Regions from separate parts of the Treponema sp. OMZ 790 genome, predicted to be linked through region 1. Evidence: riboswitches for the same ligand, from Rfam matches in the RefSeq annotation. Region 1 holds a riboswitch; the other holds the start of a gene.
What was found. Region 1 has a riboswitch for cobalamin ahead of E4O01_RS09585 (Glu/Leu/Phe/Val family dehydrogenase). Riboswitches for the same ligand answer to the same signal wherever they lie in the genome.
Positions count from the first base shown of each region.

Region 1 (5,874 bases):
CATTTTTAGGCCTTTGGGAAGCCGTGCTTTTCGCCCCAACCGAAGGGATCAAGCCTCCACTCGGCCAAGCTCTTTTTATTCTCTTCGCTTATATAGTTTTGCTTTACGGCCTCATCCAGCATAATATCGTAGTTTAAAATAGTAACCGGAATACAAGGAGGATTCAGCCCGGCAAAGGCTTTTTCGGCTTCTGCAAATCCGTAAGAAAAGATGGCAAAACAAAAGGGAACCTTTCCGTTTGCATTGCGCACAGCCTCAACGGCCTTTATGGAGCTTCCCCCTGTCGAAATTAAATCTTCGACCACAAGGACTCCGGCACCCTTATAATCGGGATCGGCACCCAAGCCCTCGATTTGATTTTTTAAACCGTGATCTTTTCCGCCTGAGCGCACATAGGAAACGCTTTTTTGTAAGATGTCGCCTAAGCTTACGGAATGAGGGATGCCGGCAGTAGCAGTTCCTGCAAGCCATTCGGGATCAAAGTCAACAGCTTTTAAGAGTTCTGCAAAGGCTTCGGCTATAGCGCGGCGCATTTCAGGCTTGGCCAAAAAGCGGCGGTTGTCGTTATAAATGGGCATCCTGTATCCTGAAGCCCAAGTAAAAGGGTCATTAGGCGAAAGTTTTAGGGCTCCTAACTCAAATGCCGTTTTAGCAAGAAGGGACCCGTATTTTGTTTGAACCTCTTTAATTTTTTGTTCATCTTTGTGCATAAAATTTTCCTTTAAATGGTCTTATAGTATTCGTAAATTGCCTGCGTTCCTTTTTCGGCATAGCCTTCTTCATTCATCTTGTTAAAGAAATTTTGTGCAAGTTCCAAAACGGGAATGTGAAGTTTGAGTTCTTTTGCAACATTTAAGGTTATGTTTAAATCCTTTAAAAAGTGTTTAATGTAAAAGCCGGGAGCAAAGTCCTTTTGAAGCATCTTAGGCCCGTTGTTTAAAATCTGCCAGCTTCCGGCAGCTCCGCCTCCGATAGCCGAAAGCATTTTTTGAGGATCAAGGCCTGCGGCTTCTGCATAGCAGACGGCTTCGACCGCACCGAAAAGGTTTGCGGCTACGGCTATTTGGTTTGCCATCTTGGTGTGCTGCCCTGCCCCGGCACTGCCCTGCAATGCCCAAGTTTTTCCCATACAGGCAAAGAAAGGATCCAGCTCTTTAAAGGCAGATTCATCCCCTCCGGCCATAATCGAAAGGGTTCCGTTTTTAGCCCCTATGTCTCCGCCCGAAACGGGAGCATCAACGGAAAAACATTCTTTTTTCTTTGCCTCATCGTAAATCTTTTTTGCCAAGATCGGACTTGAAGTTGTCATATCTACAAAGATTGTTCCGGGCTTTGCAGTGTTTAATAAACCCTTTTCTCCGAAATATGTTTGTTCAACATCTTGCGGATAGCCGACAATGGTAAAGATAATTTTACAATTCGGCGCAAGACTTGCCGGGTCATCATACCAAAGTGCACCCTTTGAAAGAATCTCTTCGGCAGATTTTTTTGTGCGCGTAAAAACGTGCATCTTAGCTCCGGCCGATCTTAATCGTTCGGCCATGCTTTTTCCCATAACACCGAGGCCTATAAAGCCTACATCACAATTTTCTACTTTCATAATTCTCCTTATATAAAAAATTTTTGCAGGAAGCTGCAACTTCCGATTTATCAAATCTATTTTTTCTTATAGCAAATCCAATAAAAAGTTCCGACAAAAAAGGCTCCGCCTATTATGTTTCCTAGAGTAACGGGTATTAAATTCTTTACAAAAAAATTAAGCCAATTTAAACTCGCAATAGCCTCAGCTGAAAGTCCTGATGCAGAAACATAGGCCGGCACGTTTTTCGATAAAATCCCGGCGGGAATATAGTACATGTTTGCAACACTGTGCTCAAAACCCGAAGTTATAAAAAGCCAAATCGGAAAAAAAGAGGCAAGCAGTTTTCCTGTCATATCCTTAGCCCCATAACAAAGCCAGACGGCAAGACAAACCAGCCAGTTACACATAATGCCTAAAAAAACAGCCTGAGCAAACGAAAGAGAAACCTTCCCGTAAGCGATTTTTATTGTAATCCCTCCCAAAAGGCTTCCGCCGCTTGAAAGCTGTCCGCTCTTTACGATTAAAAAGGCAAGAAAAACAGAGCCGATAAAATTCCCGATATAAACTGCAAGCCAGTTTTTCAGCATCGCAGAAAGTTTTACCCTTTTTTCTAAAACGCCGGCAATTATCAAGTTATTCCCTGTAAAAAGTTCAGCCCCTGCAAGGAGGACAAGCATAAGCCCCACAGGAAAGATAAGGCCTGCAACAAATTTACCAAGGCCGTAAGTTTCAGGCTTGGCAAAGAGTCCGAAGGCTGCCATATTAGAGCCTTCCGAAGCAAAGGCAATAAAAACACCTGCCAAAAAACCTAAGCAAAGCAGCTTCCACACAGGGGTTGAAGCCTTTGCAATACCCTTTTGCACAGTAACTTCCAAGATCTCAGCCGGATCACAATACATTTTTTCAGACATACACTCCCCTCCATAAGCCGATTATATCATAGAACAGCTTATTTTTCAATTATCAATACCAATTTTAGTGTCTTGACATCTTTTTTGTAAAAGTATAGACTTACTCTAAATTACGATTTCGGTCTTGGTGCCTTTTTTTAATAAAGTGGTGAAAAGGGAATCAGGTGTGAATCCTGAGCAGTCCGGCTGACGTAAGTGAGAGAGTTGTTTTTCAAGCATGCCACTGGTATTATTCCGGGAAGGCGAAAATCAATGATGACCTCCGAGCCGTAAGACCTGCCAATGACTATGAGGGTAAGATGTAAGTTTTACCCGTGCAGCACTCTGCTTGGACTCAAGAGTTGCAGCAAAATTTATCGTGTTAATCATATTTGTTTCCTCTATTGCTCCTTAGGCTCTTAGTGAAGATTTTGTCAAGTTTTTCTTCGTTTTAGCCTTGAGTACATCCGATTGATACCCTTGGGTGTACATTTTGAGGAAATCGGAACCCTTTGCGGACCGAAATCGTTTTCTTTTTTTAGCTGAAATTCAAACTTTTCCACCTAAATAACTTTCACAAACAAGGCTTTTAATGTATAATTCCTAATAAACTTTTTTCGCAAATTGATTCGCTATCCGCTTTAGCGGATACGATGAAAAATTTCCTTGCAGAACAGAGCCGTAAGGCTCTGATATTTACTGCAAAAAGTTTTTATGGGAGAATATTTATGGCGGGCACATACCAAAAACTTTTGAACACAATAAAGGAAGCCGCAAAAACAGCCGGTCTTACCGAGAACGATTATATATCTCTTTTAAACCCCGAAAGAGAAATACATGTTTCGATTCCGGTAAAAATGGATAACGGGAGTATAAAAGTATTCAACGGCTACAGGGTTCAACATTCTACACTACGCGGCCCTGCAAAGGGAGGAATAAGATTTCATCAAGATGTAAATATTGATGAAGTGCGCTCTCTTGCCGCATGGATGACCTTTAAATGTGCCGTCGCCGACATTCCCTACGGAGGCGGTAAGGGAGGCATCTGCGTAAACCCTTCAAATCTTTCCGAACCGGAACTTGAAAAACTGACAAGGGGCTACACAAATCGCATTGCGGCTTTTATAGGCCCCAAAAAAGATATACCGGCCCCGGATGTGGGAACAAATGCAAAAATTATGTCTTGGATAGTCGATACCTACAGCAGCTATGCAGGGGAGTTCACCCCCGCAGTCGTTACAGGAAAACCTCTTCCTCTCGGCGGCTCGAAAGGAAGAGTAGAAGCCACAGGCCGAGGAGTTCTTTTTGCAGCAAGGGAAATTTTAAAAAAACTTAATAAAAACTTAAAAGACCAAAGTGTAGTCATTCAAGGTCTTGGAAATGTCGGCGGAGTTACAGCAGATCTTTTTTATAAAGACGGAGCCAAGGTAATCGCAGTAAGCGATGTAAGCGGAGCTGTCTCCAGCGAAAAAGGCTTAGACATTCCTAAACTTTTAAAACACAAAAAGGAAGGAAAAAGGCTTGATTCTTTTGAAGGCGATTTTAAAAGAATAACCAATGAAGAACTTTTAGAACTTAAAGCCGATATTTTGGTTCCGGCAGCCCTCGAAAATCAGATAAGCGAAAAAAATGCTCGCAATATTAAGGCCTATATAATAATTGAAGCCGCAAACGGCCCTGTAACTCCGGAAGCCGATGAAATTCTCGAAAAAAAGAATATTATCTGCGTCCCCGATGTTCTTGCCAACGCGGGAGGGGTAATTGTATCATACTTTGAATGGGTGCAAAACCTGCAAGGGCTTTACTGGACCGAAGAAGAAGTGAACAACCGGCTGGAAAACAAAATGATTGAAGCTTTTAGACTGGTATGGGATGTAAAAGAAACTTATAAAGTAAGCTTAAGAAAGGCAGCCTATATTAAGGCCTTAAAGGAACTTGTAGAAACCCAAAAGGCCTTAAATATAATTTAAAGCTTATCTATCAGCATTGAACACTTACCCGACGGAATAGGCAGGGTCTTTTTCTTTTCGTTTAGGATATTTATGGTAAAATAATAAAGCTTTTCGCTTTCCATGTGTATTTCCCAGCCTCTTTGGCTCTTAGAAGAAAGAATGGTAATCAAGTTCCGCTTAAGGCTTAAGTTTTCTATACCCATTACTTCAAGATTAGGAACAGTCCAGTTTACAGTCTTACGCGGAAGACTTATCGAAAGCCCGATAACGTTTTCGATCATCAAGCTGATTGTAGAAAGCCCTACCCCCAACAGATATTGTTTACGCGGAAAGGCCGGTTTTCCCTTCCATTGAGCAGGACCCTCTTTTACGGGAGAATAGGCCTCCCACAAAAAACCCTGTTTTTTGGAATTTCCTGCAGGCGAAAGGGTTTCAAGCACATAGTAAAGGTGTCTTATAACACATTCCCGCGCTATCTCCCAGCGGTTGTATTTTTCAAGGCCCTTTACGACCACAAAATTCAAAATAGGAAATACACTGCCGCATGCGCCGTTACCCGTCTCATCATATTCAGGCTCATCGGCAGCAAGGCTTGGAAAAGGATGATCCACACCGAAGGTTTTCGGATTAGATAGATGATCCACCAAAAGAGCCGCCTTATCCTCATTGGGAATTTCTGCAAGCATTGGCCAAAAGCCGGCAATGGTCTTTTTCTTTATTTGATTGCCTTCAGAATCAAGGTCATAATAAAAACCGTCTTCTTCATTCCACATCATGGAGTTGATTCTGGTTTTTATCGTAAAATACATCCTCTTATACTGAAAGTCTATTTCTTTATCGTTTAGTATATCCCCCAAAGCTGACATATAAAGAGCATTGACTGCAAGAGCCGAATTAAAATCCGTCAAAAAAAACGATTCTTTTCGGGGCGCATTGGGCATGTTAACCGTTTCGAGAGGACTTTTGTACAAGCCGTTATCGGCCTTAAACATCTTCTCAATCCAGTCCATATACTTAATCAAAACAGGCATAATATCTTTTACCCGCTTTTTGTTTCCTGTTTTATGATAAATATTGTATTCGGCCCAGGCAAATAAGGGCATTCCCAATCCTTCAGGATTGTCTCTTTTTAAAACAGGTTCCTTGGTATCGAAATTATATCTATTACGTATAGCTCCGTTTTCTTCCTGCCGCTCATAAAAAAAGTCAAGGGCAGAATTCGGCGTATAATTCTTATTGGAATAAACAAAAAAGAAAGAGGAAAATATTGTTTCATATTGGTTCAAAAAATTACCGTCCGGCTCGGGATAAATAAAAAAACCATCGGTAGCCTGTTTACCATCTCCTATTGAATGCCAAAAATCATGCACCAAAGTCCATGTTCTATCATAAATATCCACGAAATCTTGATCGTAAAAATGAACACGCGGAAAATCTCTTTTATTCACCT
Region 1 is NZ_CP051201.1:1,959,972-1,965,845, forward strand. It holds gene E4O01_RS09570 (orotate phosphoribosyltransferase) at 6-710, opposite strand; gene E4O01_RS09575 (NAD(P)-dependent oxidoreductase) at 722-1,600, opposite strand; gene E4O01_RS09580 (formate/nitrite transporter family protein) at 1,657-2,493, opposite strand; cobalamin riboswitch at 2,602-2,792, shown strand; gene E4O01_RS09585 (Glu/Leu/Phe/Val family dehydrogenase) at 3,201-4,442, shown strand; gene E4O01_RS09590 (MGH1-like glycoside hydrolase domain-containing protein) at 4,439-5,872, opposite strand.

Region 2 (5,874 bases), 1.3 Mb from region 1:
CCGCAATTAAAAATAGGCCGCCTGCAAGCACCAAACACATTAAAGACCAAAGCCCCTGATTTTTCATACGGTGGGTAACCTCAACCCTGTGAATACCTGAGCTTACGACTGTTGTGTCCGAGATAAGACCGAGGTTATCGCCGAAGCAGGACCCGCCTGCAATGGCTGCAATGCTTAAAACCATGTTTCCGCTTAAAATATGGGTCATCCACAAGAAAATCGGGGCACAGGCTGCAAAAGTTCCCCATGAGGTTCCTGTAGCAACCGACAATACTGACGAAACCAAAAAGGCAACAAGGGCTACAGTTCTTGCCGATATACCTATGTTTAGGCTCAATGTAATAATCGAGGCTCCAACCCCTGTAGACATAAAGGCATCTGCCATGGCATAGGCAAACATGAGGATAAAGAAAACCAACTGCATTTCTTTAACATTGTCTACGGCAGAGTTTAAAATATCGTTGAATTTGAATTTTTCGGTTATCATAGCGACAATGGAGGCATAGATTACGGCGATAGGTGCTATGATTAAAATGTCCAGTTTAAATCCCAAAGCAGTCGAAAATGACTCAATGTTTGAAATCATCATCAGACCTGCAAGCAATAAGACCGGAGTGAGCTTAAAAAAAGCGCGCATAAAGTCTCCTTTTATGTGAAATAAGGGTGCCAGTCTATCATATTTATAAAAAAAAGTGTATAGGATTGGATATAGAGATTTACATCATAAAAATCGGATTAAACGCTTTTAAAGATTACATGAGGTTTTTTTTCTTCATCGTAAATGATTTTGGAATCCACATCGTATAAAGCTTTAATTACTTCTTCCGTGATAACCTCATCTACACTGCCTAAGGCGATAATCTTTCCTTCTTTTAGTGCGTATATTTTGTCGCAATACATTGCAGCTATGTTAAGGTCATGGATTGCCGATATGACGGTTATTTTTAAATCTTTTGCAAGGCTCATAAAATGCAGTTGGTGTTTTATGTCCAGATGGTTTGTAGGTTCATCGAGAATGAGACAATCGGTATTTTGCACCAAGGCCCGCGCTAAAATAATCCTTTGTTTTTCTCCTCCCGAAAGGTTGGAAAAACTTCGTTCTGCAAAATCTTTCATATCAACCTGTTCTAGTGCCTTATACGCAAGTTCAATATCTTCGGCGGAATCACGCTCCATAAATTTTTTATGAGGCGATCGGCCGATCAAAACCATTTCAAGTACATTAAAGTCAAAATGAGTTTCGTTATGCTGGGCAACTACAGCCATCTTTTTCGCCGTTTCTCTAAAGGGATAGTCATTTATGTTCTTGTTGTCTATAAATATGGTTCCTGTTTTGGGTTTAAGGACACGGTATATACATTTGAGCAAGGTGCTTTTTCCCGAACCGTTGGGGCCGATTATACCGACAATGCCTTTATCCGTAATTGCAAGGTCAATGCCGTTTAAAATATTTTTATCACCGAAGTTAAATGAAAGAGTGTTAATGTCAAGAAGCATTACGATTTCCCTCCAAACCCGTATTCTTTATTTATCAATAAATATAAAAATACAGGGGCTCCTACAAGGGATATGACTACTCCTACAGGGATTTCTCCAAGAGAAGAGATTGATCGGGCAAGTACATCCGCCCAAACAAGAATGATAGCACCGATTAATACTGAAGCCGGTATTATGTTTTTATGATTAGTCCCCCAAAATATTCTTGCAATATGAGGTACTATGAGTCCTATAAAGCCTATAATACCTGCATTATATACCAAAAATCCTATAACTGCAGAACACATTAAAAGGTAGATTTGGCGGTAAATATGTAAGTCTTTACCTAAGGTAATTGATACGCTGTCGCCCAGGAGCATTAAATTAAGAGTTCTGTATTGCGTCATAAAGGCAAAAATGCTCAAAAATACGATAACGGATAATAAGCCTAAATTTTCCCATTTTGCTCCTCCGAAACCTCCCATCAGCCAAAAAGAAATACTTCGTATAGCTTCTCTGTTTTTTGTAGTAAAAACTATGAATGAAGAAAATGCCGAAAATATTGTACTTATAGCGATTCCGGCCATTAATAATTTTACGGAATTGGCTCTGCCGTTTATATTTGCAGCTGTCATCACAATTACAGATGCACCGAATGCAGAAAAACAAGCAGACAAGCCTACATAATTGGGGCCCAGACTTGCTCCTATCCCCAGGGCAATAGCCAAGGTTGCTCCAAGAGAAGCCCCTGAAGAAATACCCAATATATAAGGATCTGCCAACGAGTTTTTTACGATAGCCTGCATTACAACCCCCGTTAAAGCCAATCCCATACCGGTAAGACAGGCTAAGATAATTCTAGGCATCCTTACAATCCAAACGATATCTACAGTAGATTTTTTTACTCCTTCAAGGCTGCCTATTCCGAAGATTTTATATTGAGCGATTTTTAAAATATCGGCGGGCACTATATTTACGGCTCCGAATCCTACCGATAGGATTATTGAGAGTAGAAGTCCCGCCAAAAGAAAAAGAAGTGCTGAAGATATAAAAATTATTTTCAGCACCTTGGTTTTATTGTTTTGCATATTATAGGTCAGGATATAGACCTGAAATGATAGTCTTTATTCCGTCATAGGTTCTTATGCCGCTTGCATAAACTTCACTTAAATTAATCGGGAAAACTTTTTTATTTTGAAGAGCTGCTATGCTTTGTAAGGCTTTATCTTTTGTCAGCATTTCTATAGATTGATCTTTTTCAATATAGTCTCCAAAATAAACGGTAAATATAACATCCGGGTTAAGCTCTATAAGCTCCTCTTTTCCTATGCCGTTTTTTTCTTTGCCCACAAGGTCTGCCCCGATTTGCATCGCAATTTGTCCGCCGATTGTTTTTTCTCCATAAACACGGTATTGCCCTTCTTTTTCTACCTCAATTATTATAGCCTTTACTTTTGTTTTTCCTTCAACATGTTTTTTTGCTGCCTCAATTTCGCCTTTCATCTTATCGACAATCGATTGCGCTTTGTCTTCTACATTGAAAATTTTACCTATGTTAAGAATATCCTGATATTCATTTTCGAGAGAATCCTGTTTTTTTAAGCCGGAATTTTGCCATATATAGGTTTTTGTACCTCTATCATGCCAAAAATTTACATCCCCATAACGTTTTTCGCCGAATAAAGATGACCATGCAAAAATAAAATCGGGCTCCATGTCGATAACCTCTTCTTTTGTAGGGCGTTTGTCACGGTAATCTACTTTGCTAAAAGCTTCTTTAAATTCATCTTTTACAGGATCATCAAGACCGACAGCTAAAATGAGTTTGTCTGAAAGTCCGAGTGCAAGCATAGTTTCTATCGGGCTTTGGTAAAAGGCAGCGACTTTTTCAGGGGCTTTTTCAAATGTAAGCTCGATAGGTTCTGCCGCATAGTTATAAGTCGTGATTGTTACAGGATAATACTGTCCATCCGCTTTCGGCATCGTTTTGCCGGAATTTTGTGATTGATTTTCTTTAGGACTGCACCCTAAAAAAACCGAAACTGCCGATATTAGCAGTAGTGAGTAAAAAAAAGTTTTTTTCATACTTCCCCCCAAATGTGTTAATTTTACGGTTTCAAACTTAAAAGACTTGAGTTTATGCAGCAGGTACAAAGATACTTTGGGGATCTTATTAGTTTATAGAGAAAACAAAAAGGCTATAAGTTCCTTCAAGCGTCCGGTACTTTATCGCTCGTAAAGCACAAGGTTTAAGCCCTCTACAGGCAGGTATTCTGACTTCGAGCTTCATCATCTTTTTAAGCCTTCCCCGATTCCTCTCGAGTGACATATTTTAAAAAGACTCTTCTCTTACAGCGGCGGGACCGTGACGGAATTACACCGTACTTCCCTTTTAACCGAATTTCGGCACCTGCAGGGTTTGAAATGTTAAAAGCAATTTTAATGTTTTTATAAGGCAGTGTCAAGTCTTAATTTTATATCTCTTATAATAGAACAAAGATTTATTTTATAATTTTAATGATTTTTTTTTAAAAATAAGAAAAAAAATCTTGCTGAATAGAACTAATTGTGGTAGACTCTTTATATGAAGTATTATATCGTATTTTTACTTATCTTTTTAAGTTTGTTTGGCTGTAAAACTCCTCCCAAGCAATTTTCCGAAATTCCGGAATCCAAATCAGATAAAACATTTAAGGACAACAGTAGTTCCGCCTTAGAGATAGGCTATGAAATTTTGAGTCAAGGAAGTAATTTTAAGCCGGGACTTTCTTCAATTATAAGGACACAAAAAGAGCTGGATAATTTTTATTCCGTTTTATATGGAAATTCCGCAAAAGCCCCAATAGTGGATTTTTCAAAAAGAGCGGTTGTCATTGCGGCAGCAGGACCATTTAACACCGGCGGTTATTCTGTTTTTCCTGTGTCTGCAATAAAGACGGGTAAAACTATAAAACTTGTTTTTGAAATATCTGCTCCGGGGCCTAAGGATATGGTCACACAGGCTTTTACTCATCCTTATGTGATAGTTTTAGCAGAGGCTGAGCCTTCTGACGATATTTTTATTGAGGTTAGAGGCGATTACAAGGGGGGATACGGGATAATAGAGTTTTAATTTATAAATCGATTCTTGTGTAAAAAAAAGCAAGTATTTTTAACGGCTTGCTTTAAAAATAAAATTAATAGGAGGGACTTTATGTCACAAAAAAAATGGAACGCTAAGGCGTTATTCGGTCTTCTGGTGTTGGTGCTTTTCTTGGGTTCATGTCCTCAAAAGCCGTCACCGCCTTCCGTATTGGTTCCGGATCCATATCCTGTTCCGGCCGATGCCGTCAAGGTTGAAGTATGTGTTGTAGATTCTGTAAGCGGTACTGTAGTTACAGGTACACAACTGCTAGTTTTTGATTCTTCTACCGGTAAACAGGTTACCCATCCTCTATCTGTAACTAATGGAAAAGTTACTGCAAAAGTAAGTCCAAAAAAGAATTATAACTTTCATCTCTTGGGGCAAAAAGGAAAGTGGGCCGGTTCCCTTATTGAGAATTATTATGTAAGCGAAACAGACGGCCAAAATTTTACGATGCTCCAATTTAAACATGGACAGATAACAAGAGGTGTTACCCCCCCCCATGTCTCTAGGGTAACAATTGAAAATGCGGGCGGATCGGATATAACCGACGGTTATACGATAACCGATACAGAAAAAAAAGTTTATGTAGAATTTACTTCTGAGGTAGGTGCTGTAGAAGATGTTGCTTGGAGCGGTTTTGGGGCAAAGCTCGGAATAGGAGCTGTTCCTTCAGGTTCAAGCGGTATTTACGGGGATTACACTGCCGATTCTGACCCTAGTGACGGAATTTTTAAGTCGGAATATGTTTTTAACATAGAACATGCTTCATTGCCTAACGGCGATACGGAACTTGTGATAGTAGGTTACGATATCGCAAATAACAGGGTCGAAAAACACATCCCGGTAAAATTTAATAAAACTCCGGCAGGAAATCCGCTTTCAAATGCAAAATTTGAAAATCCTTTTATACTTATGGAAAGGGTTCCCTTTACAAATAATACCTTTTCGGCAGACCCTGATCAGGGGTTGGTTCAATTAAGTGCCGAGAGCGGCTTAAATCCTTCTGCCTTAATGCCCATCGGAGGTGAAAATTCCTCTTATATGGCAGTTGTTGTTTTCCAAGTTGTTGATAAGACTACTTCTGCTAAGATTCCTATTATAGGTTTTGACCTTTATCGTAAAGATGCAGGTTCAAGTGATGAGTTTAAATTTGTGAGCAGGACTCATTACAATGAACAGAAAACGGAAACCGGGCCCGGCTGGGGTGCACATCAAGGTTTTGATACATCTTCGGAGCTTGAAGAAGGTAAGGAGTACGAGTATAAGATTAG
Region 2 is NZ_CP051201.1:169,146-175,019, forward strand. It holds gene E4O01_RS00725 (Na+/H+ antiporter NhaC family protein) at 1-637, opposite strand, end outside; gene E4O01_RS00730 (ABC transporter ATP-binding protein) at 736-1,497, opposite strand; gene E4O01_RS00735 (FecCD family ABC transporter permease) at 1,497-2,564, opposite strand; gene E4O01_RS00740 (ABC transporter substrate-binding protein) at 2,566-3,561, opposite strand; cobalamin riboswitch at 3,722-3,905, opposite strand; gene prcB (dentilisin complex subunit PrcB) at 4,061-4,588, shown strand; gene prcA (dentilisin complex subunit PrcA) at 4,670-5,874, shown strand, end outside.
Region 2: another riboswitch for cobalamin. It lies ahead of E4O01_RS00740 (ABC transporter substrate-binding protein); the one in region 1 lies ahead of E4O01_RS09585 (Glu/Leu/Phe/Val family dehydrogenase).